2 linked regions of the Sphaerotilus montanus genome follow. The protein of the gene in region 1 interacts with the protein of each later gene in a pairwise test. Links are inferred from orthologs where the notes say so. Each region holds a gene or a part of one and is shown on either strand. Other genes may lie near its edges. The genes, in order: leuS and ligA.

Evidence for each region.
Region 2: the proteins of leuS (region 1) and ligA interact in binary tests that used the Escherichia coli proteins (3 or more experiments, as listed by UniProt). The link is inferred for Sphaerotilus montanus from one-to-one orthologs.

What each region holds. Positions count from the first base shown.
Region 1 is NZ_JACCFH010000001.1:2,066,626-2,079,189, reverse strand. Bases 4,926-8,083 are described here. They hold leuS (leucine--tRNA ligase), read right to left. Parts: upstream 7,778-8,083; coding sequence 5,126-7,777; downstream 4,926-5,125. Other genes in these bases: BDD16_RS09425 (VIT1/CCC1 transporter family protein), read right to left, coding at 7,860-8,083; BDD16_RS09435 (LPS-assembly lipoprotein LptE), read right to left, coding at 4,926-5,121. In the rest of the region: BDD16_RS09455 (2-hydroxyacid dehydrogenase), read left to right, coding at 1-326; BDD16_RS09450 (EAL domain-containing protein), read right to left, coding at 346-2,796; BDD16_RS09445 (methylamine utilization protein), read right to left, coding at 2,793-3,428; holA (DNA polymerase III subunit delta), read right to left, coding at 3,535-4,626; more of BDD16_RS09435, read right to left, coding at 4,633-4,925; more of BDD16_RS09425, read right to left, coding at 8,084-8,585; BDD16_RS09420 (TfoX/Sxy family protein), read right to left, coding at 8,661-9,035; queE (7-carboxy-7-deazaguanine synthase), read right to left, coding at 10,966-11,601; BDD16_RS09405 (6-carboxytetrahydropterin synthase), read right to left, coding at 11,598-12,564.
Region 2 is NZ_JACCFH010000001.1:4,734,812-4,746,478, reverse strand. Bases 599-3,558 are described here. They hold ligA (NAD-dependent DNA ligase LigA), read left to right. Parts: upstream 599-972; coding sequence 973-3,144; downstream 3,145-3,558. Other genes in these bases: BDD16_RS21690 (hypothetical protein), read left to right, coding at 3,334-3,558; BDD16_RS21700 (cell division protein FtsZ), read left to right, coding at 599-924. Also shown: more of BDD16_RS21700, read left to right, coding at 1-598; more of BDD16_RS21690, read left to right, coding at 3,559-3,870; BDD16_RS21685 (hypothetical protein), read left to right, coding at 3,863-5,206; BDD16_RS21680 (glucokinase), read right to left, coding at 5,269-6,240; BDD16_RS21675 (ABC transporter ATP-binding protein), read right to left, coding at 6,327-7,388; BDD16_RS21670 (carbohydrate ABC transporter permease), read right to left, coding at 7,404-8,252; BDD16_RS21665 (carbohydrate ABC transporter permease), read right to left, coding at 8,277-9,164; BDD16_RS21660 (ABC transporter substrate-binding protein), read right to left, coding at 9,249-10,502; BDD16_RS21655 (sensor histidine kinase), read right to left, coding at 10,656-11,667. UniProt on the Escherichia coli protein: DNA ligase that catalyzes the formation of phosphodiester linkages between 5'-phosphoryl and 3'-hydroxyl groups in double-stranded DNA using NAD as a coenzyme and as the energy source for the reaction.

The sequences.
Region 1 (12,564 bases):
GCAGCCTGATCGACACGGCCGTGCTGCGGCAACTGCCGCGTGGCGCGGCGCTGGTGAACCTGGCCCGCGGTGCGCACGTGGTGGACGCCGACCTGCTGGCCGCGCTCGACGACGGCCACCTCGGCCATGCCGTGCTGGACGTGTTCCACCAGGAGCCGCTGCCGGCCGGTCACCGCTACTGGACCCATCCCGCGGTCACCGTGCTGCCGCATGTGGCGGCGCAGACCGACGCGCGCTCGGCCGCTCGGATCGTGGCGCAGCACCTGGCCGCCTGGCGCCGTGGCGAGCCGCTGGTGCACCAGGTGGACCGGCGCACCGGCTACTGAAGCACGGTCCCTGCGCGGATCAGAGCATCTGCGCGAAATCGGTGTCGACGTGCAGCGCCTCGTTGGACGGCGCCTCCCAGCGGCGCACCCAGCCGAGGAACTCGGCGGACGGCATCGGGCGGCCGATGCCATAGCCCTGGCCCTCGTCGCAGCCCAGCCGCGCCAGCAGCGCCCAGGCCTTGTCGGTCTCCACACCCTCGGCCACCACGGTCAGCCCGAGGTTGTGCGCCAGCCCGATGGTGGACTGCACGATGCGCGCGTCGTCCAGATCGCGCTCCATGTTGGTGACGAAGCTGCGGTCGATCTTCAGCTCGTCGACCGGCAGCCGCTTCAGGTAGGCCAGCGAGGAGTAACCGGTGCCGAAGTCGTCGATCGACAGGCGCACGCCGAGTTCGTGCAGCTTCTGGAGCGTCTGCAGCGCCCGCGCCGGGTCGTCCATGATCGCGCTCTCGGTGATCTCCAGGCACAGCCAGGCCGCCGAGACGCGGTGCCGGTCCAGCAGGCCGCGCACGCGGTCCGTCAGCGTGGGATCGAGCAGATCGCGGGTCGACAGGTTGATGCTCAGCTTCATCGACAGCCCCGCCTCCTGCCAGCGCTGCAGCGCCTGCACGCCGGTTTCGAGCATCCAGACCGTGATCTGGCGGATGAAGCCGGTCTGCTCGGCAAAGGGGATGAACTGCATCGGCGGCACCAGCCCGCGCTGCGGGTGCAGCCAGCGCACCAGCGCCTCGCCCCCGAGCACCTGCCCCGTCTTCAGATCCACCTTGGGCTGCACGTACAGGCGCAACTCTTCCTGCTCGATCGCCACGCGCAGCTCGCTCAACAGCGACAGCGAGGCGCTGCTGCGCGTGTCCATCGACGTGTCGTAGACCAGCACGCCCAGCTGGCGGCGCTTGGCGGCGTACATCGCCACTTCGACCAGGCCCAGCAGCGCTTCCGGCTCGGTGGCGTGGTCTGGCGCGAAGGCGATGCCCAGGCTCGCGCTGAGGTCGATGGTGTGGTCGTCGAGCCGGAGGGGCTGGTCGAGCACCGCCAGCAGCGCGTGCGCCACTTCGCGGGCATGGGCCGGTCCCTGGCTGGGCAGCAGCAGGCCGAACTCGTCACCGCTCAAGCGGGCCAGCACCATCCCCGGAAGGCGACAGGCCCAGTCCAGTCGTTGCGCCACCTCGCACAGCAGCCGGTCCCCGAACTGGTGGCCGAGCACGTCGTTCACATGCTTGAAGCGGTCCAGGTCGAGCATCATCACCGCCACCGGCGCCACGCCGCCGGCCACATCGACCTGCAGCCGCTGCCGCAGCACGCTGACGAACTGGGCGCGGTTGGGCAGGCCGGTCAGCGTGTCCCAGTAGGCCAGCCGGGTGATGGTCTGCTCGCGCTGCTGGACCGCCTGGCGGGTCGACTCGAAGGCCTGCGCCAGCTGCACCAGCTCATCACCGACCACCCGCTCGTCGGGCACCCGCACCGGCGTGTCGTAGTCGGCCAGGCTCAGGCGCTCGGCCGCCCGCCGCAGCCCGCGGATCGGCCGGCTCAGGCGCCGCGCCGTCATGGCACCGCCCACGCCGAACACCACCATACCGACCCCCGTGAGCAGCAGCAAGGTGAGTTGCAGCCGCACGAAGGGGGCGAGTGCCTCGTCCACCGAATGCGCCAGCACCAGCCGCAGCGGCGGCGCGGCACGTCCGTCGGACACGCCCGTGTCCAGCACGAACTCGCAGCTGCGCCAGCGGGCACCCGACTCGTGCAGCTCGCGGCCACAGGGACTGGCGGTCGGGTTGGATTCGGCCCGCAGGTCGCTGGCCTGCACGAAGGTGGTCAGCAGGGTATGCGCCGGGGGACCGTCGAGCAGCACCGCACCGCGCAGACCGGTGATGGCGGCGAGCTGCTGCAGCACCGAGCGGTCCAGCACGAAGCCCATCAGCACCCAGCCGACCGTGCGCGGGGCCTTCACCGGCACGGCCACGAGCTGGTAGGCCCGGCCCTCGATCAGCGTCAGGCGTGCGCGCTGCACCGACATGCCGCCCACCGGGTCGGTCATGGCCATGAGGCGGGCCGCGGGCAGCAGCGCCGCCACGCGGCCGATGTCCAGCCCGGTCGCGGCCACCGGGCGCCAGGCCGGATCGGTGTAGATCACCAGCGATGCGCCGATGCGCCGGCCATTGTTTTCCAGCGCATCGCTGAGCGTGTCGACATCGCGGCTGTTCACGGCCGAGCGGAATCCGAAGTCGGAGGCCAGCAGCACCGCCGCCTCGGACAGGCGCTCGGCGCGCTGCTCCAGCAGCCGGGTGAACACGCGCTGGCCGGTCTGCAGATCGTTGTCGATCGCGCGCGTGGCGCTGTCTCCGATCGCACCGTTCACCAGCATCAGGCTGATGCCCTGCACCACGACCAGCAGCAGCAGGAAGGGCCAGACGATGCGCCGCTCCAGCCCGCTCAGGCGCCAGCCGGACAGCCGTGCCATGACCGTGCTCATGGCGCAGCCACCACGGGCAGCTTGACCGTCACGACCACCGCACCGGCCACCCCGACCTTCAGCGCCTGGGCGAGCAGGTCCGTGCCCTCGCGCATCCGGGCATGCCAGGTCAGCAGGCGGTGTTCCCCCGCCGGCACCTCCAGCACGACCCGGCCAGCCGCATCCGTGCGACCGAACAGCGGCGTGTCGACCACCACCACCGTGCCGACCATCTGGTCATGGATGTTGCAGCCGAGCACGACGACGCCCGCGCGGTCGAACACCACGGGGGTCGACGGCCGCCCGTTGTAGAGCTTCAGCTCGAAGGTCCTGGCCGGCGAGAACGAATAGACGTGGTGGCGCACGGTGTCGAGGTTGGGGAAATCGACCGACGTGCCCGTCTGCACCACCAGCAAGCCCGGGTCGAAGGCGCGCTGGCGCTGGCTGATCTCGGCGCGGGTACCGGGGGCCGCCACCCTGGCCACGCTGCCCACCTCGACCGCCACCACCGCCCCGGCCAGCGGCTTGCCCGCCGGGTCCAGGGTCTGCACGGTCACGGCAGCCGCCTGCACCACGCCAGGCAGCCCCAGTCCCACAGCCAGCCGGAGCAGGAGCGCACCCCCGCAACGCCACCACCACGAGTTCAGGAACATCACCATCCTTCGACACGGAAATGCCCTGAGCATCCTCTCGTCGCGGCGGCGCGGAAGTCTGGAAAAGTGGGCCGAATCCCCGGTTGATGCAACCGAGCGCTGGCGTTCAGCCCGTCAGCGCCAGCGGCGGCCCCTTGCGTTGCACGGCCTGCACCGTCAGCAGCACCAGCCGGCGCAGCGCCGCCCACGGCGCGGCCGGCCACTGGCGGTCGGGCACGCCCTTGACGATGCCATCCACCGTGTGGGCGGCGGCGACCAGCGCGGTGAGCGTGGCGGCATCCAGCTGCGGCACGACCCGCTCGAACAGCTTTTCCTTCACGCCCCAGACCCGCGCATCGCGCAGCGCCAGCGGCAGCGGCTTGCCCTGCAGCATGGCGGTGTGCACGCGCTGCAGCCCGCGCAGGTCGTCGGCCAGGGTCCAGTGGACCAGCACGGCCGCCTCGCCCTCGGCCTCCAGCCCGTCGAGCATGCGCAGCGCCCGCGCCACCTGCCCGGCCAGCACCGCCTCGCCGAGCTTGAACACGTCGTAGCGCGCCACGTTCAGCACGGCGGACTCGATCTGGGTCTGTGTCAGCACCGTCGGCGCACCACGCGGATCGGCCGGTGCGTGCAGCAGCGCCAGCTTGCTGATCTCCTGGTGCGCGGCGAGCAGGTTGCCCTCGATGCGGTCGGCGAAGAAGGCCAGTGCGTGCTGCCCCGCCTCGCCGTCCTCGATGCGCAGCCCTTGTGCGGCCAGCCGCTGCGCGATCCACTGCGGCAGCGCGCGGCGCTCGACCGGGTCGATGCGGATGGTCGCGCCCGCGCCGTCCAGCGCGGTGAACCACGCGCTGGTCTGCTGCGTGCGGTCGAGCCTGGGCAGCAGGATGAGCGTCAGGTTGTCGTCGGACAGCGTCTCGACGTAGCGCTGCAAGGCCTCCGAGCCGTCCTTGCCCGGCTTGCCCGAGGGAATGCGGATCTCGATCACGCGCCGGTCGGCGAACAGGCTCAGCGCACTGGCCTCGCCGAGCAGGCCGGACCAGTCGAACTGCGCGCCGGCCACGGTGTGGACGCTGCGCTCGCTGTAGCCGGCGGCGCGTGCAGCGCTGCGGATCGCGTCGGCGGCCTCCTGCGCCAGCAGCGGCTCGTCGCCGTGGATGACGTAGAGCGGGCGCAGGCCCTTGGCAAGCGCCTGCGGAAGCTGGTCAGCGCGCAGTTGCATGGCGGCTCAGCCCGGACCCAGCGCCGCCAGCCGCCGCAGCACCTGCGCCGCCAGATCGGTGTGCATCGAGCGGAACAGCAGCGCGATTTCCTGCTCCTTGGCCAGCGCGCTGGCCTCGCTGTAGCTCACGTCGCGGGTCAGCGTCAGCTCGGCCGGGGCGATCAGCGTGCGGCCGGCAGGCGTGCGGGCCTTGAAGCGCAGGCGGGCGCGCAGCGTCAGCTCGCTCACCTGCCCGGTGGCGGTCGAGGCCGCCGCCACCTGCTCGCGCGCATCCTCCAGCGCGTCGAACACCACATCGGCCTCGGCGGCGGTCGCCGTCAGCACGACGCCGGGGCTGGCGCGCAGTTGCCGGCGCAGCTCGTCGCCCATCGGCGAGTAGGTGTCGAAGCCAGTGAGGTAGATGCGCTTGAGCTGCAGCTCCGGCGGGCGGCGCAGCTGGAAGCCGCAGCCCGCCAGGGCCGCGGCCACCGCCAGCGTGAACAGGCGCCGCCGCATCGCCTCAGACCACCACGTTCACGAGGCGGCCGGGGACGACGATGATCTTCTTCGGCGGCTTGCCTTCGGCGAACTTCGCCACCTCGGCGCTGGCCGCGGCCACGGCTTCGATCGCCGCCTTGTCCGCGCCGGCCGGCACGGTGATCGAACCGCGGGTCTTGCCGTTCACCTGCAGCACCAGCTCGATCTCGTCCTGCACCAGCGCGGCCTCGTCGACCTGCGGCCACGGCGCGTCGAGCAGGTCGCCCAGCGCGGCGGCGTAGCCGAGGTCGGCCCAGAGCTTCCACGTCGTGTGCGGGCAGGCCGGGTAGAGGCCGCGCAGCAGCACCGAGTAGCCCTCGCGCAGCACGGCGGCCGACGCGGCGCTGCCGTCGTGCTTGTAGGCTTCCAGCGCGTTCAGCAGCTTCATGCCGCCGGAGACGACGGTGTTGTATTGCATGCGCTCGTAGTCGTGGCTGATCTGGCGCAGCACCAGATGCACCTCGCGGCGCAGCGCCTTGGCGGCAGCGGGCAGCTCGCCCGACACCTTGCCAGCCGCACCCACCAGCACCGCCTCGTTCTTGGCGGCAAAGCCCCAGACGCGCTTCAGGAAGCGGTGCGCGCCCTCGACGCCCGCGTCGTTCCACTCCAGCGTCTGCTCCGGCGGGGACGCGAACATCACGAACAGGCGCGCGGTGTCGGCGCCGTACTGGTTGATCAGCTCCTGCGGATCGACGCCGTTGCTCTTGGACTTCGACATCGTCGTCATCTCGTAGTCGAGCGGCAGGCCGTCCGCCTTCAACGTGCCGCCGATGGTGACGCCGTGGTCGTTCGTCAGGACGTTGACTTCGTGTTCCCAGTAGTAGCTCTTGCCGCCGCCTTCCGGCTTGCGGAAGAAGGCGCCCTTGAGCACCATGCCCTGCGTCAGCAGCTTGGTGAACGGCTCGTTGATCTTGACCAGCTTCAGGTCACGCATGACCTTGGTCCAGAAGCGGGCGTAGAGCAGGTGCAGGATCGCGTGCTCGATGCCGCCGATGTACTGGTCCATCGGCATCCAGTAGTCGGTGCCGCCGGCGACCATCGCATCGCTGTTCTGCGCGTCGCAGTAGCGCATGAAGTACCACGACGAGTCCACGAAGGTGTCCATCGTGTCCGTCTCGCGCTGCGCGGGTTTGCCGCAGCAGGGGCAGGCGACGTTCAGGAAGTCGGTGCGCTTCTTCAGCGGGTTGCCCGAGCCGTCCGGCACGCAGTCGATCGGCAACACGACCGGCAGGTCGGCGGCCGGCACCGGCACCGCGCCGCAGTCGTCGCAGTGGATGATCGGGATCGGCGTGCCCCAGTAGCGCTGGCGGCTGATGCCCCAGTCGCGCAGGCGCCAGGTGGTCTTCTTCTCGCCGAGGCCCTTGGCGCCGACGAGTTCGGCGACCTTGGAGACGGCCTCCTTGTACGGCAGCCCGTCCAGCGCGCCCGAGTTGACGCACACGGCGCGCTGCTTGTCGCCGTACCAGTCGGCCCAGGCGTCGAGCGAGAACACCTCGTCGCCCGCTTTGACGACCTGCTTGATGGCAATGCCGTACTTCTTCGCGAACGCGAAGTCACGCTCGTCATGCGCCGGCACGCCCATCACGGCGCCATCGCCATAGCTCATCAGCACGTAGTTGCCGACCCAGACCTCGACCTGCGCGCCGGTCAGCGGGTGCGTGACGAACAGGCCCGTGGGCATGCCCTTCTTTTCCTGCGTGGCGAGTTCGGCTTCGGTCGTGCCGCCCTGCCCGCATTCGACGATGAACGCGGCCAGTGCCGGGTTCGTCGCCGCAGCGTGGGCCGCCAGCGGATGCTCCGGCGCCACGGCGCAGAAGGTCACGCCCATGATGGTGTCGGCGCGCGTCGTGAAGACGTAGAGCTTGCCGCCCTGGATCAGCGCGCCATCGGCGCCCGCGATCTCGTGCGGGAAGGCGAAGCGCACGCCCTCGCTCTTGCCGATCCAGTTTTCCTGCATCAGCCGCACGCGCTCGGGCCAGCCGCTGAGGTAGTTCGGGTCTTCCGGGTTCGCGACCGCGCCCAGCAGCTCGTCGGCGTACTGCACGATGTTCAGGTAGTAGCCCGGGATCTCGCGCTTCTCGACCAGCGCGCCGGAGCGCCAGCCGCGGCCGTCGATCACCTGCTCGTTGGCCAGCACGGTCTGATCGACCGGGTCCCAGTTCACGACCTGCGTGCGGCGCTCGGCAATGCCGGCTTCCAGCATCTTCAGGAACAGCCACTGGTTCCACTTGTAGTACTCAGGGTCGCAGGTCGCGACTTCGCGCGACCAGTCGATCGCCAAGCCCATCGCCTGCATCTGCGTCTTCATGTAGGCGATGTTCTCGCGCGTCCACTTCTCGGGCGGCACGGCGTTCTTCAGCGCGGCGTTCTCCGCCGGCAGACCGAAGGCATCCCAGCCCATCGGCATCAGCACGTTGTAGCCCTTCATCCGCAGCTGACGGGTCAGCATGTCGTTGATGGTGTAGTTGCGCACATGGCCCATGTGCAGCTTGCCGCTCGGGTACGGCAGCATCGAGCAGGCGTAGAACTTGGGCTTCGTCTGGTCTTCGGTGACGCGGTAGGCGTCGGCGGCGCGCCAGGCGGTCTGGGCGGCGGATTCGACGGCGGTGGGGTCGTAGCGGTCTGGGAGGCTCATGGCGGCGCGGAACTCGTGGCGGGCGTGCGGGACGCTCAATCTGTGGATTATCGCGTGGCGCGCCCGCCGGAACGGGCCGCGGTCAGCGCAACAGCGCCAGCAGATGGTCGAACACCGACCCGGCCGCGGCCGTGACTGCCATCGCGATCGCGCCCCAGAAGGTCACGCGCCCGGCGCCGGTCCACACGCTGGCGCCCCCGACCTGCGCCGCCAGCCCGCCCAGCACGGCCAGGAACACCAGCGCCGTGCCCGACACCCAGGCGATCACGTGCGGCCCCGCCGCCAGCACCGTGACGGCCAGCGGCAGCGCCGCCCCGACCGCGAAACTGGCCGCAGACGCCAGCGCCGCCTGCACCGGCTGCGCGGCCAGCTCGGTGGACAGGCCCAGCTCGTCGCGGGCGTGGGCGCCGAGCGCGTCGTGGGCCATCAGCTGCGCGGAGACCTCCGCCGCCAGCTCGGGCGTCAGACCGCGGGCGACGTAGAGCCCGGCCAGCTCGCGCTGTTCGGCGACCGGATCGGCGGCCAGCTCCAGCCGTTCGCGGGCCAGGTCGGCCTGCTCGGTGTCGGCCTGCGAGTACACCGAGACGTACTCCCCCGCCGCCATCGACATGGCCCCCGCCACCAGCCCGGCGATGCCGGTGACCAGCAGATCGGCCGAACCGGTGCCCGCCGCCGCGACGCCGACGACGAGGCTGGCGGTCGAGATGACGCCGTCGTTGGCGCCCAGCACCGCGGCGCGCAGCCAGCCGATGCGGTCGGTGCGGTGGCGTTCGCGGTGGCGTTCGTGGCGGGGGCGCAAGGTGGTCATGGGGACTTCCGTGGGAGAACGACGTTGAACGCGCCGAGGATAGGCCCGAACCGTCCCATCACCCCGTCAGTCACATCAACCCGGTGCGCGTGACCGCCGCGCAGCAGGCGTCGGCGTCTTCGGTTGCGTCGGTTTCTTCGGTTTCGGCTCGGGCAGCGCCTCCGCCGTGACGCGCAGCAACCGCGCCAGCGCCTCGCGCTCGTCGATCAGGTCGGACACCTGGAAATGCGGCTTCGCGCCCGGATACGGCGGCCCCATCGCGGCGTCCGGCCCGAGCAGCGCGCGGCCGGCGTCGGTCGGCTTGACGAAGAGCTGGTTGTCGCAGACCAGCGCGACGACCTTGGCGTCCAGGTAAAGCGCGTACTCGCCGAACATCTTGCGGTGGGCGAAGGCACCGAAACCGTGGAGCTGGTCGGCGAGGTGGTCGATGAAGGTGCGGTCGGTGGACATGGGCGGATTCGAGCGCTGGCGGCGGTGGGCGTCAAGCGCATAGGCGCCGGCCATATACGTCGCGGCTGGTGTAGCATCCACCCCGCTCGCACACACTGCGAGCACGGGCTTGGCAGCCCGGAAGACAGGCGCAGACTCAAGCCGCGCCCATCGCGGCTTTTTCACGTCCGTTCAACGTTGTTGACGGCGCGATCTGCGCGCATGGCTACGTCTATGGCGGGCCGTGCGGGAGGGGGCAACCCCTGCCGGTCCTGTCCCGGTCTGCCAACCCGCACGGTCTGCCACCCCTCTCTTGGCAGGGAGGGTGGGCAGTGTCCTGGTCAAGTTATTTCGCACAGCCCGATAGGTTGTGTGATTGCCGATTGATGCTCGAAGGCATTGGGTGGCAAGTTGCCCAGTGTGGAGTGCAGACGCACGCTGTTGTAGAAGCTGACGATGTAGTCGGCGATGTCGCTCGTGGCCTCGGCATGGTTGGCGTAATCGCGCTGCCAGACGCGCTCCATCTTGAGGTTCAGGAAGAAGCGCTCCATCACCGCGTTGTCCCAGCAGTTGCCCTTGCGGCTCATGCTGCCGACCAGGCCGTGTCTGGCCAGCAGCGCCTGATGCGCCGCGCTGGCGTACTGGCTGCCGCGATCCGTGTGGACGATCAAGCCCGGCGCAGGTTGGCGCTGCACGATGGCCAGTTGCAACGCCCGGCACACCAGCCCGGCCTGCATGTCCGGGGCCATCGCCCAGCCCACCACCTTGCGCGCAAACAAGTCCAGCACCACCGCCAGATACAGCCAGCCGCTGCGCGTGCGGATGTAGGTGATGTCGGCGACCCAGGCCTGATCGGGCCGCGTCGGGTTGAACTGTCGGGCCAGCACATTGGGCGAGATCGGCAGCGCGTGTTTGCTGTCGGTCGTGTGCACGAACTTGCGCTTCCACGTCGAGCGCAGACCATGCTGGCACATCAAACGGCGCACGCGGTAGATCCCCATGACGATGCCACGCGAGGCCACCGCCGTGCGCAGCCGTCGGCTGCCGTACGCCCCGCCGCTGGCCGCAAATGCCGCCTTCAGTTGCACGCTGGCCTCGCACACCGCCGGCTGCATTCGGCTGCGCCTGCGGGCCGCGTAGTAGCCCGAGCGGCTGATGCCCAGCACCCGGCAAACCTGCTCCACCACCGCGGCCTTCTCTTGCAGTTGCCCGACGAGCTTGAAGCTCATCGCAGTTCCCGGGCAAAGAAGGCCGATGCTTTTTTTAAAACTTCTACGTCGCCCCGGAGTTGCTTGTTCTCGGCTTCGAGCTGGCGGATGCGCTGGTGCTCCGCCGTCAACGGCTTGCCGATGCCAGGCTGCCCCAGCTGTTCCGCATCGGCCTGTGCCAGCCAGCGCCGCACCGCCGTCTCGCCCAGCTTCATGTCCCGGCAGACCTCGCCAATGCCCAGGCCCTGCGACCGGATCATCTGCACGATCTGCAGCTTGAAGCTCGCGTCAAAGACTCTTCGTTTCGTGTTCGTCACGTTCGTTGTCCAGGTGATTTCCACCTATCGGTGTGTGCGAAATCATTAGACCAGGACAGGCTTCACCGCCGCGGCGTGCAGGGTCGAGGCTTGCCCCTTCGCTCCCTCCTTCCCTCTCTCCGGTCCCTCGGGGAGCGCGGGCGACAAGTCCTCAGTTCGGAAATTTTTCTATCGGGTATTGGCCAGAGGCAGTGGAAGCGACGGCGACGACAGCCACAGCATGGAGGCCCCCCCCGCCCGTCATGCCCGCGCAGGCGGGCACCAACGCACGGTGTGAACGGTGGTTGGTCGAGGTGGGTCCTCGCCTTCGCGAGGATGACGGAGGGGCCGGGGCCAGAGGGGCCGGGGCCGGCGGGGCAAGGGACGGAAGGGCCGGCGACGGAGAGGCCGGGTGGCGCGACAGGGTTGGTCGACTGGCGGTCCCGGTCAGTCGATGCCGACCACCTTGTGCATCTGCACCCCCAGCCGCCACTGCGGATGCGCCATGCAGTAGGCGGCGGTCGCACGGGTGTTTTCGGCCTGCTGCGGGCCGTCCATCGGCTGCAGGAAGAAGTGCGTGAAGTCCAGCGCGGCGAAGCGCTCGGGCCGCGCCAGCAGTTGGGGGTAGACCAGCTTCAGCTCGTCGCCGCGGGTGAGCTGCAGCGCCGCACCCGCCTTGGGGCTGACGCAGATCCAGTCCAGCCCGGCGGGGGCGGGCTGGGTGCCGTTGGTTTCCACAGCGACCTCGAAGCCGCGGGCGTGCAATGCGTCGACCAGCGGCACGTCCAGCTGCAGCAGCGGCTCGCCCCCGGTGCAGACGACGTAGGGCCGCCCGCCCGCACCCGCTGGCCACTGCGCCGCGACCGCGTCGGCCAGCGCTTCGGGCGTCGCGAACTTGCCGCCGCCCTGGCCATCGGTGCCGACGAAGTCGGTGTCGCAGAAGGTGCAGACAGCCGCGGCGCGGTCTTCCTCGCGCCCGGTCCACAGGTTGCAGCCGGCGAAGCGACAGAACACCGCCGCGCGGCCCGCCTGCGCGCCCTCGCCCTGCAGCGTATAGAACAGCTCTTTCACGGAATAGGTCATACCGGCACCAGCTCCTGCGTGGCGGTCGCGGCGATCACGATCGCGCCACAGCCCCGCGTTTCATACAGATCGACGCGGTCGAGTTCCGGCAGCGCCGCGCGGCCCTTGTCCAGCACCCAGCGCGCCAGCGACAGCGCATCCCCGTCCGGCAGGTCGGCGATCTCGTACAGCGGGCGGTGGTCGATGGCCTTGAAGATCGGATCGAACTGCGTCTTCACGTCGCCGAAATCGACCGTCCAGCCCTGCACGGTGTCGAGTTCGGCGCTGAGGTGCAGGCGCAGCGTGTAGGTGTGGCCGTGGAGGGCGCCGAGCGGGCTGCCGGCCGGCGCGTGCTTCAGCCGGATCGCGCTGTCGAGCGTCAGCTCCTTCCAGATGCGGTAGTGCGTGCCGTCGAAGTTGGCGCCGCAGGAGCCGGTCTCGTACACCGTCACCCAGGACAGCTCGGGCAGCAGCGGCTTCAGGCGCTGCCACAGCCAGGCGGAGAGGACCTCGCTGGTGGGGTTCTCCAGCCCGGCGATCTCGTTGAGGCAGTGGTAGTTCAGCAGGGTGTGGAACGGCGCCCAGACCGCATCGATGCGGTCGTAGTCGATGCCGAGGTCGCTGCTGCCGATGTCCTGGTCGGCGTGCAGGATGACCTCGAAGCCGTGGCCGTGCATGCGCCCGCACTTGTGGCCGAGCGGCACGTTGGGCAGGCGGTGCGCGGCCTGGAAGCGGTAGCGGCGCCAGAGGTGGGCGTGGCCGGCGCGGTCGAGGTCGACGCCGGTGTGCGCCGTGCTCTGCACGCCGATCTGCACGATGCCGGGCACGTCGAACGCCGTCTCCAGCCGGGTGCGAATCCAGCGGGCGATGTTCTCGTCGGTCGGCTGGGCGAGGCCGTCGAGGTCGTTGAGCCGGGCGTAGTCGAGCGGCGCGACGCAGGCCTCCATGCGGCGCTGCAGCTCGGCCACCTCGCTGCCCGGAAAC
Region 2 (11,667 bases), 2.7 Mb from region 1 along the record:
CCGCTGGAGGACGCGCCGGTGGCCGCCTCCGTCGAGGCCATCGAGCAGCGGCTGGTGGGTGTGCCCGCGGCGCTGAATGTGCCGGTACGCCGGCCCGCGGCTGTGTCCCGCATCGATCCGCTGATTGACGCGGTCGCCCGGCTGGTTCCCGAGCAGCCCTTGTCTGGAGAGACGGTGCTGGCCCATTGGCCACCGTCGCGTCGGGCGGGTGGCAAGCCGTTCCTGATCGAAGGCTGCAACAGCCAGACGGGCGAGTGGGAAACCCCCGTCGCCGGCCAGACCTGCAGCGAACTGCGCGCGGGTCTGCAACTCGCCAACCGGCTCGGCGCCGTCAACGAGATCGAATATTCGGAGTTTGTCCAGATCATCCAGCGCTTTGCCGAGCCGCTGTCGGCCGAGGCCGAGTTTCCGGACATGCTGGATGTCGTGGCCCGGGCACGTTCGCTCGACCGGGTGGCCGTGCACCACGACGCGCAGCTTGCCATGCGGCTCACCGCGCGCCAGGGCCAGTGGCCGGTGAGCTGGATCCAGCAGCACGCGGCCCGCCACGGCTTCGTCAGCGGGCCGGTGCCGGGCAAGCTCATCCTGCCGGGCCGCGAAGAGGATGCGCCGCCGGTGCTGGCGCTGGTGTTCGATGCCCAGGCCGCGCTGGCCGAGGATCCGGACCAGTCCTGGGTGTCCGAGATGTCGCTGGTGTTCGACGTGCCGCAGACGCCGCAGGCCGAGCAGCCCTTCAATGCCTGGTGCGCTTCCGGTCAGGCGCTGGCCATCGCGCTGGATGCCGACGTCAACGACGACGAGGGCCGCGCGCTCAATGCCGGGGCGTTTGCGCTGATCCGCGAGGATCTGGACGGCCTGTACGCCAAGCTGGCGGAATACGAGCTGGCGGCAGGCTCGCCCGCGGCGCGGCGCCTGTTCAGCTAGGCGACCGCCGGATTCACCTGCCGCGGACGCGCGCCTACACTGGCGCGCATGTCGCAAACCGATCTCTTCTCGTCGCCGCCGGACCTCTCCTCCGGCCCCGATTCGCAGACCCTGCAGGCGGTGGCCTCGCCGGCCGAGCTGGCCGCCGAACTGCGCCGGCAACTGCACCACCACGCCCACCGCTACTACGTGCTCGACGCGCCGGAAGTCCCCGACGCCGAGTACGACCGCCTGTTCCAGCAGCTCCAGGCGATCGAGGCCGCGCACCCGGATTTGCGCACCGCGGATTCCCCGACGCAGCGGGTGCTCGGGCAGGTGCTCGACGGATTCGCCGCGGTCCGCCACGCCGTGCCGATGCGCTCGATCCGCACCGAGACCGACACCGAGGCCACCGGCGCCAGTACCTTCGATGCCCGTGTGCGGCGCGAACTGGCGCTGGGCGAGGATGCGCCGCCGCTGCGCTACGCCTGCGAGCTGAAGTTCGACGGGCTGGCGATCAACCTGCGCTATGTGGACGGCGTGCTGGTGCAGGCCGCCACCCGCGGCGACGGCGAAAGCGGCGAGGACGTCACCCAGAACATCCGCACCATTGGCCAGATTCCGCTGCGCCTGCGCGACGGGCCGGGTGGCCTTCCCGCCGTGCTGGAGGTGCGTGGCGAGGTCTACATGCGCCGTGACGACTTCGACCGGCTCAACGAACGCCAGCGCGAGCGCATCGCGCGTGGCGACAAGGGCGAGAAGACCTTCGTCAACCCGCGCAACGCCGCCGCCGGTGCGGTGCGCCAGCACGACCCGGCGCTGGCGGCCGAGCGTCCGCTGAGCTTTTTCGCCTACGGGCTGGGCGAGGTGCAGGGCTGGGCGCTGCCGGGCACGCACAGCGGGGTGCTCGATGCGCTGGATGCCTTCAGCCTGCCGGTGTGCGCCGAGCGGGCCGTGGTGGTGGGCGCGGACGGTCTGGCGGCCTTCCACCAGCGCATCGGTGCGCAGCGCGACCAGCTGCCCTTCGACATCGACGGCGTGGTCTACAAGGTGGACGACCTGGCCTTGCAGCGGCAACTCGGCTTCGTCAGCCGCGAGCCGCGCTGGGCGGTGGCGCACAAGTACCCGGCGCAGGAACAGATGACCACCGTGCGCGAGATCGACATCCAGGTCGGCCGCACCGGCAAGCTCACCCCGGTGGCCAAGCTGGAGCCGGTCTTCGTGGGTGGCACCACGGTGAGCAACGCCACGCTGCACAACGAGGACGAGACGCGCCGCAAGGACGTGCGCACGGGCGACACCGTCATCGTGCGGCGGGCCGGCGACGTGATCCCGGAAGTGGTCGGCGTCGTGCTGGAGCGCCGGCCGGCCGACGCGGGCGAGCCGTTTGATCTGTACAGGCGCCTCGGCGGCCATTGCCCCGTCTGTGGCAGCGACATCGTGCGCGAGGAGGGCGAGGCCGACTGGCGCTGCACGGGCGGTCTGTTCTGCCCGGCGCAGCGCAAGCAGGCGATCCTGCACTACGCTGGCCGGCGCGCGATGGACGTCGAGGGGCTGGGCGACAAGGTCGTCGAGCAGCTCGTCGATGCGGGCATCGTGCGCACCTTGCCGGAGCTGTACACGCTCGGTGTGGCCAAGCTCGCGGCGCTGGACCGCATGGGCGAGCGCAGCGCGCAGAACCTGGTCGATGCACTGGAGAAGAGCCGGCACACGACGCTGGGGCGCTTTCTCTACGCACTGGGCATCCGGCACGTGGGCGAGGCCACCGCGAAGGCCCTGGCCCGCCATTTCGGCAATATCGACCGCCTGATGGACGCCACGGTCGAGCAGCTCACCGAGGTGGCCGACGTCGGCCCGGTGGTGGCGCAAAGCCTGCGCACCTTCTTCGACCAGCCGCACAACCGCGAGGTGGTCGAACAGCTGCGCGCCTGCGGTCTGACCTGGGACGAGCACGACGGGGTGCCTGACGCCGGGCCGCAGCCACTGGCCGGATTGACCCTGGTCCTCACCGGAACGCTGCCCACGCTCGGGCGCAACGAGGCCAAGGACCTGATCGAGGCCGCCGGGGGCAAGGTCAGTGGCTCGGTCTCGAAGAAGACGCACTACGTGGTCGCGGGGGCCGAGGCGGGTACCAAGCTGGAAAAGGCTCAGGCGCTGGGTCTGTCCATCCTGGACGAGGCGGGCTTGCTGGCGCTGATCGGCCCCGGCCGCGTGGCGGCCGGGGTGCCGAATGCTGCTTAATTCGCAATAATGAAAATGTTCAATTCATGACCACCTGAATAGAGGGTGTGTTCGGTTCTACGCCGGTTCGAGAATGTGTTTCGTCGGGCAGCAGGATCCGCTGGACCAGTTGGCCATGCAGGGCATGGGTGGCTCATCTGGCGAGACTGTTCGACGCGACAAGACCTAAACCTATATTGCGTGGAATCGATGCTGAACAAGACAACTCGACTCCTGGGGCTGGTGGCCCTGGGTGTGCTGACAGGGTGCGGTGGTGGAGGCGGTGGTGGTGGTGCTGCTGAGGCGCCTGCTGAATCGACCACGGCCGTGATGACCAAGCTGCAGACCGGCGGCGCCGTGCTGTCGCTGGACCGCTCCACTGCAGTGGCGGGGACCGATGCCAATGGCGACGGTGTGCGCGACGACGTCACGGCGTGGATCGGCGCCCAGACCGCCTATTCTGGCGATCTGCCGAAAGCGGCGGCCCAGCTGGCCAAGGCCTACCAGAGCGTGCTGACCGTGACGCTGACGGATGATGCCGCGGTGCGTGCGGCGCGTCTGGCGTCCAGCGATGCGGTGGAATGCATCATGCAGAAGGCGCCGTCGATCGAGGCTGGCTACAAGGCCGTGGCGGACCTGCGCCGCGTGACGGTCAACACCGATGCCCGCGTCAAGGCGTACCTCTCGTATGTCGAGCTGGTCAATGACACCGTCGTTCGTGCACCCCAAGGAGACGGCTGTGTCTGATCGCCGCAATACCCCCGCATTCATCCGCCCGCTGACGGGCACCGCGCTGGGCCTGGGCCTGCTGGCTGCCAGCACGCTGGGCGTGGCGCAGACGACGTCGAACATCTGCGAACCGGACGGCGGTTACGTCGTCGCCTACTACAACGGCACCTTCGCGATGCCCGAGGATGCCGATGCCCAGCGCGCTGCGCTGCGCATCGCGCGCCATGGCAAGTACGCGGGCGCAACGGAGACTGCGACGACCACATCGGGCAAGGCCGAGCCGGTTCGCTATGAAACCTTCTACAGCACGGCCGGCACCGCCAGTGGTGCAACCGAGTCGCGTTTCCAGGCGCTGGCTGCCGAGTACCGCAAGCTGCTGGATGGCGCGCTGACCCAGAACTGGGAGTACTTCTGGGACATGGCGTCTGGCAGCATCGACAACTGGTCGGTGCTGGCGGCCAAGTCCGGCGACTCCCGCTTCCTGGCGATCACCTCCGCCTATCCCGCCACGGTCACCAGCCTGAGGGCCAAGGCGAACACCGATCTTGAGGCTGAATTGAAGGTCAGCACGACGATGGCAGCCCGCCAACTGGCGCGTGCCCAGGCGCTCTACACCGAGCGCCAGAAGCTGCTGATGGTGTCGTTCTCGCAAGGCGCGTTGTTCGCCGACAAAGCATTCGCGAAGCTGGGTTCACCGACAGACAAGACCGTGCTCAAGCAGGAATTGTCGACATTGCCGGCGGTTTCGCTCCAATCCTCGCTGACAGCTTCAATGGTGGCGCTGACCATTCCTACACCTGCGCAGAACCAGGGCTTCTTCACCGCGACGTTGTCGTGGGCGGTACCCGCTGCTGCGATTGGTCAGAAGCTCAATACCGTCACGGGTCTGATGGAGGACATCCAGAATGACTTTGACCTGCAGGTCATTGAGCCGTCTGGAGACTATGTGCACTTCACCGATACCGGTGACGTCGGCAAGGGTGGCGGCGGTGCGACGCTTGTCGGCACCTCTGGCTTCTTGGATGCGGATAGCCGAACTGTCGGACCGGAGCACTACTACGCATCTTGCGACGAGAGCAAGCTGCGCACCGGCAACTACTGGGTTGCCGTCACCAAGGTGCGTGCACCGATTCCGGCCCAGACCTTCGTGACGCTGCAGATTGCGTTTGCCAAGTCGGGTGAGGTCTATACCAAGACCTGGAATTACAACGACGTCCCTGGTTTCATCCAGAAGGACAGGCTGACCTTCCCCGTCAAGGTGACGGTCAAGCAGTCGACCGATGGCAAGTGGACCGCCGAGATCGTGCCGTACGAGCCTGTGGCTACATATGCGTCCACATTGACGCCCGCCTGATCACGTTCTTGCATGAAAAAAGCCGCAGCAGACGCTGCGGCTTTTTTATGTCCTGTGTTTGTTCAGAGTTCCTGGTCCAGTGCCCGCGCCACGCCCAGCAGCGCTGGCGACACGCTCGCATCGATCACGAACACCGGCATCTGCGCCAGATAGGCCTGGAAACGGCCCTTGGCCTCGAAGCGCTGGCGGAAGTCCGAGCGGTCGAAGGCCTCGCCCAGCCGCGGCACGATGCCGCCGCCGATGTAGACCCCGCCCAGCGCGCCCAGCGTCAGCGCCAGATTGCCGGCCACGCTGCCGAGCAGCGCGCAGAAGTGCGCCACCGCCTCGCTGCAGCGTGCGCAGTGGCCGGTCAGTGCGCGCGAGGTGACATCGGCGGGGCTGAGCGCCTCCGGCGTCACGCCGTCCAGCGTGCACACCGCGTCGTACAGCGCCACCAGCCCGGCGCCGCTGATGGCCCGCTCCGCCGAGGCGTGGCCGTAACGCTGCGCCAGCAGGGCGATCAGCGCCGCTTCGCGCGCGTTCGTGGCCGGCAGCGTGACGTGGCCACCTTCGCCGGCCAGCGCCACCCACTGCGTCCCCGCCGGCACCAGCCCCGACACGCCCAGCCCGGTCCCCGGTCCGATCAGGGCCATGGCCGCGTTCGCCCGCGCGGCACCGCCGCCCACCTGCCGCAGCTCGTGCGGCTGCAGCGACGGCAGCGACAAGGCCAGCGCCGTGAAATCGTTGATCACCACCAGCCGCTGCAGCCCAAGTTCCACCTGCAGGCCCGAGATCGAGAACTGCCAGTGGTGGTTGGTCATGCGCACCTCGTCCCCGGTGATCGGGTTGGCGATGCCCATGCCCATGGAGCCCGGCTGGCCCCGCCCGAGGTCGGCCAGATAGGCCCGCACCGCGTCGGCGAGCGTGGCGTGGTCGGCGCAGGGCAGGGTGCGCACGGCGTCGATGGCGGCTCCTTCCTCGGCGATCCAGCCGAAGCGGGCGTTGGTGCCGCCGACGTCGGCCACGAGACGGGGAAAGGGCGAGCGAGTGGTCATGGCAGGCTGGGGCGAAGGGGGGAGTTTCAATGGGAGACGGCGCGCATCGTAGCGCGCCGTCGGTTTCTCGCCTACGTCAATCCGGCTCAGTCGGCCAGACGCTTCTGGCTCTCGGCGTCGAACAGGTGCACATCGTGCGTGCCCCAGGCCAGGTGGACGCGGTCCCCCACCTGGTAGAGCACCTTGCCCGGCGAGCGCACCACCAGCATGCCGGCCGCCGTCTGGACGCTGACATAGGTTTCCGGGCCGGTCGGCTCCAGCATGGTGATCTCGCCGGCCACGCCGCTGTCGGCGAAGTTCAGCGCCTCGGGACGCAGGCCGTAGATGACCTTCTGGCCGGGCTTCGTGGCGGCTTGCTGCGCGGCGCTGGTCGGCAGCGTAACGCCCTGGGCCACGACACCCTGCGCGCCAGCCTGCGCCTGCACCATGTTCATGGCCGGCGAGCCGATGAACTCGGCGACGAACACCGTGGCGGGGCGGGCGTAGATGTCGTCCGGCGAGCCGAACTGCAGCACCACGCCGTCCTTCATCACCGCGATCCGGTCGCCCAGCGTCATGGCCTCGACCTGGTCGTGGGTCACGTAGACGGTGGTCGTCCTGGTGCGCTGGTGCAGCAGCTTGATCTCGGCGCGCATCTCGACGCGCAGCTTGGCGTCGAGGTTGGACAGCGGCTCGTCGAACAGGAACAGCAGCGGATCGCGGGCCAGTGCGCGGCCCATCGCCACCCGCTGGCGCTGACCACCGGACAGGGCGCCCGGCTTGCGGGCCAGCAGGTGCTCGATCTGCAGCATCTTGGCCACGCGGGCCACGGCCTTCTCGCGCTCGGGCTTGGGCACCTTGCGCATCTCCAGGCCGAAGGCGATGTTCTCCGCCACGTTCATGTTCGGGTAGAGCGCGTAGCTCTGGAACACCATGGCGATGTCGCGGTTCTTCGGCAGCTCGTGGGTGACGTCGCGGTCACCGATGTGGATCGTGCCGGAGGTGGGGGAGTCGAGGCCGGCGATCATCGACAGCAGCGTCGACTTGCCGCAGCCGGACGGCCCGACCAGGATCAGGAACTCGCCCTTGTCGATCTCGAGGTCGATGCCCTTGAGGATGTGCGTCTCGCCGTAGCTCTTGCGGACGTTGCGGATGGAAAGTGCGCCCATGATGAATAGATCCTCTTAACCCTTGACGGCGCCGGCGGTCAGGCCACGCACGAAATACTTGCCAGCGACGACGTAGACGAACAGCGTCGGCAGCGCGGCGATCATCGCGGCGGCCATGTCGACGTTGTATTCCTTGACCGAGCTGGAGGTGTTGGCCAGGTTGTTCAGGCCCACCGTGATCGGCTTGGAGTCCGCGCCGGAGAAGACGACCCCGAACAGGAAGTCGTTCCAGATGTTGGTGAACTGCCAGATCACCGTCACGACCAGGATCGGTGCGGACAGCGGCAGCACGATGCGCCAGAAGATGCGGAAGAAGCCCGCGCCGTCCAGCATCGCCGCCTTGATCAGCTCGTCCGGCAGGCCCAGGTAGTAGTTGCGGAAGAACAGCGTGGTCGATGCCAGGCCCATCAGCACGTGCACGCAGACGAGGCCCCACACCGAGTCCGACAGCCCGATCCAGCCCAGCACCTGCGACATCGGCAGCAGCACGACCTGCAGCGGCATGAACACGCCGAACAGCATCAGCGAGAAGAACAGCTCGCTGCCCTTGAAGCGCCACTTCGTCAGCACGTAGCCGTTGAGTGCCCCGAGCGTGGTCGAGATGAGCACGGCCGGGATGATCATCGTCATCGAGTTCCAGAAGTAGGGCTGCAGGCCGCCGCAGTCGGTGCCGGTACAGGCGGTGGACCACGCCTTGCCCCAGGCGGCGAAGTTCAGCCCCGCCGGCAGCGACAGCAGGCTGCCGCCGCGGATCTCGCTCATGTCCTTGAGCGAGGTGGCCAGCATGACGTAGAACGGCAGCAGGAAGAAGGCCGCGAACAGCGCGAGCAGCGACCAGATGATGAGACGGTGAACGTGTTTCATGGTGAGTCCTCGTTTCCCGTCGCCTCAGCGGCGTTGCGAGCGCAGTTCGCTGTAAAGGTAGGGCACGACGATCGCTGCGACGGTCGCCAGCATCACGGTGGCGGACGCGGCGCCCAGTCCGATCTGGCCGCGGGTGAAGGCCATCGTGTACATGAAGGTCGCGGGCACGTCGGTCGCGAAGCCCGGGCCGCCTGCCGTCAGCGCCATCACCAGGTCGAAGCTCTTGATCGCGATGTGCGCCAGCACCATCAGCGTGCTGAAGAACACCGGTCGCATGCTCGGGATGATGATGCGCCAGTAGACCTGCGGCAGCGTCGCGCCGTCGATCTGCGCTGCCTTGATGATCGAGTCGTCGATGCCGCGCAGGCCGGCCAGGAACAGCGCCATCACGAAGCCCGCGCTCTGCCAGACGCCGGCGATGACGACGGTGTAGATCGCGTAGTCCGGGTTGACCAGCCAGTCGAAGGTGAAGTTCTCGAAGCCCCACTGGTGCATCAGGTGCTCGATGCCCAGGCCAGGGTTCAGGATCCACTTCCAGGCGGTGCCGGTGACGATGAAGCTCAGCGCCATCGGGTAGAGGTACACCGTGCGCAGCACGCCTTCGACGCGGATCTTCTGGTCCAGCAGGATCGCCAGCAGCAGGCCGACCGCCATCGAGCAGCCGATGAACAGCGTCGAGAAGATGCCGAGATTTTTCAGCGCGACCATCCAGCGCTCGGACGCGAACAGCGTCACGTACTGCTGGAAGCCGACATATTCGTAATTGGGCAGCAGTCGCGAAGCGGATACCGACAGGTAGCCGTTCCAGGCGATCAGGCCGTAGATGAAGAGAAACGAGAGGATGAAACTGGGCGCCAGAACGATCCGGGGCAGCCAGTGATCCAGGCGCGCAGCAGCGCTGGGGGAGGCCATGTCGTGAGTCCCGCGAGTGAAAACAAAGCCACCGGTTTTCAGGCCGGTGGCTCGGGTTGCCGTGGCAGCGAGTGCCGGGCGTGCTTACTTGGTCTGGGCGGCCGTGGCGATCTTGGCCATGGCTTCAGCGGCCGTCATCTTGTCGCTGTTCCAGTACTGGCTGACAGCGTCCTGGATCGCGCCGGCGGCTGCCGACGGAACGGCCATGCCGTGGGCGACGGACGGCACCAGCGCGCCGGTCTTGGCGGTGTCCACGAAGTCCTTGGACGACAGCTTGGCGCAGTCGTCGAACTTGGCCAGGTCCATGTTCAGGCGAACCGGGATCGAGCCCTTGTTCAGGTTGAACACTTCCTGGAAGTCGGTGGACATGATCGCGGCGGCCAGGTCCTTCTGGGCCTTGACGTTGGCGTCGTTCTTCAGCTTGAACATCGCGAACGAGTCGACGTTGAAGGTGAAGGACTTGGCGGTGCCGGGGGCGGCGGCGCAGACGAAGTCCTTGCCCGGTGCCTTGCCGGCGGCGATGAACTCGCCCTTGGCCCAGTCGCCCATCAGCTGCATGCCGGCTTCACCCTTGATGACCATCGCGGTCGCCAGGTTCCAGTCACGGCCCGGGGCGTTCTTGTCGGTGTAGCTGTGGACCTTCTTGAAGGTGGTCAGCACTTTTTCCATGGTCGGGCTCTTCAGCGAGGCCTGGTCCAGCTGCACCAGGGCCTTCTTGTAGAACTCGGCACCACCGACGCCCAGCGCGACGCTTTCGAACGTGGTGAAGTCCTGCCAGTTCTGGCCACCGTGGGCGATCGGGATGATGCCCGCGGCCTTCAGCTTGTCGGCGGCGACGAAGAACTCGTCCCAGCTGGTCGGCACCTTGGCGCCGGCCTTCTTGAAGGCTTCCGGGTTGGCCCACAGCCAGTTCACGCGGTGGACATTCACCGGGGCGGCGATGTAGTTGCCCTTGTACTTCATGACGTTGGCGACCACCGGGGGCAGCAGGCTGTCCCACTTCTCGGCCTTGGCCACGTCGTCGATGTTGGCCAGCACGCCTTCGGCGGCCCACTCTTGCAGCGACGGGCCCTTGATCTGGGCCGCGGCCGGCGCATTGCCCGACACGACGCGCGACTTCAGCACCGTCATGGCCGAGTCACCACCACCACCGGCCACCGCGAAGTCTTTCCAGGTGTGGCCCTTGCCTTGCAGCGTGGCCTTCAGTGCGGAGGCGGCCTTGGCTTCGCCACCCGACGTCCACCAGTGCAGCACTTCGACTTCGCCCGCCTGGGACAGGCCGGCCATCGTCAGACCGGCTGCAACAGCCAGCAGGGTGCGCGCGTGGCGGCGGGTCATCTCCATCTTTTTCATATGCACTCCGGATTCAATCAGTGGTGAGGGTGTGAACGAGTCCGAAGATTAATAAAGATTTAAAAAATTAACAGTAGGTGAAATCCCTGAAGGAACTTCGGGCCGCAGCCCTGCTCCTGCTCCTGCTTCTGTCCCAGGCTAGGTGGCCGGCAGCCGGATCTCCACCCGCAGCCCCCGCGGCAGCCGGGAGGCCACACGGACCCGCCCCCGGTGCCGCTCGACGATCTCCTTCACGATGGCCAGGCCGAGGCCGCAGCCACGGCCCTCGTTCGTGCCACGAAAGAAGCGGTCGAAGACCTGCGTGTGCATCTGTGTTGGCAGGCCGGGGCCGGTGTCATCGACCTCGACCACCGCCATGTGCGGCTGATCGCTGTCGATGGCCGGCTCCTCGCGCACCCGCACGGTGATCTCGCTGCCCCGTCCGGCGTAGCGGATGGCGTTGTCGATCACATTAACGATGGCTTCACGGATTAACAGCGCGTTGCCTTCGATCGTCACCGCCGGTTCCGGCAGGTCATCGCTGTGCCCGTCGTCGTCCAGTCCGAGGTCGATGCCGTCGTTCAGGGCGCGGGGGACCAGCTCGGCCGTGAGGTCCTGCACCAGCCGGCGCAGGTCGAAGCGGCTGCGGCCGAGCGTGGCCAGCGACTCCGGCTCGGCCCGCGCGAGCGTGAGCAGCTGGGTGACGAGGTGGGCGCTGCGCGTGGCGCTTTCGCGCACCATCTCCAGCCGTGCGCGCAGTGCGGGGTCGATGGTCTCTTTCAGGGCCAGTTCGGACTGGCTCTTCAGCCCGGCCAGCGGCGTGCGCAGCTGGTGGGCCGCGTCGCTGATGAAGCGCCGCTGCTCGACCACCGAGGCATGCACGGCCGCCAGGAGCGTGTTGACGGCCGCGGCGAGGTCGCGCACTTCCTCGGGGGCCGAGTGCAGCTCGATCGGTGCCAGATCGTTCGGTCCGCGGCCACTGACCGCTTCACGCAGCCGTGCCAGCGGCGCCAGCCCCGTGCGCACACCGGCCCAGACCAGCCCGGACATGGCCAGCACCAGCAGCGACAGGGGCAGCACCGTGTCGATGAGGATGTCGCGTGCCAGCGCTTCGCGGCTGACACGGCTCTTGGCGACCTGGACCATCATCTGGCGCTGCTGGTTCGGGTCC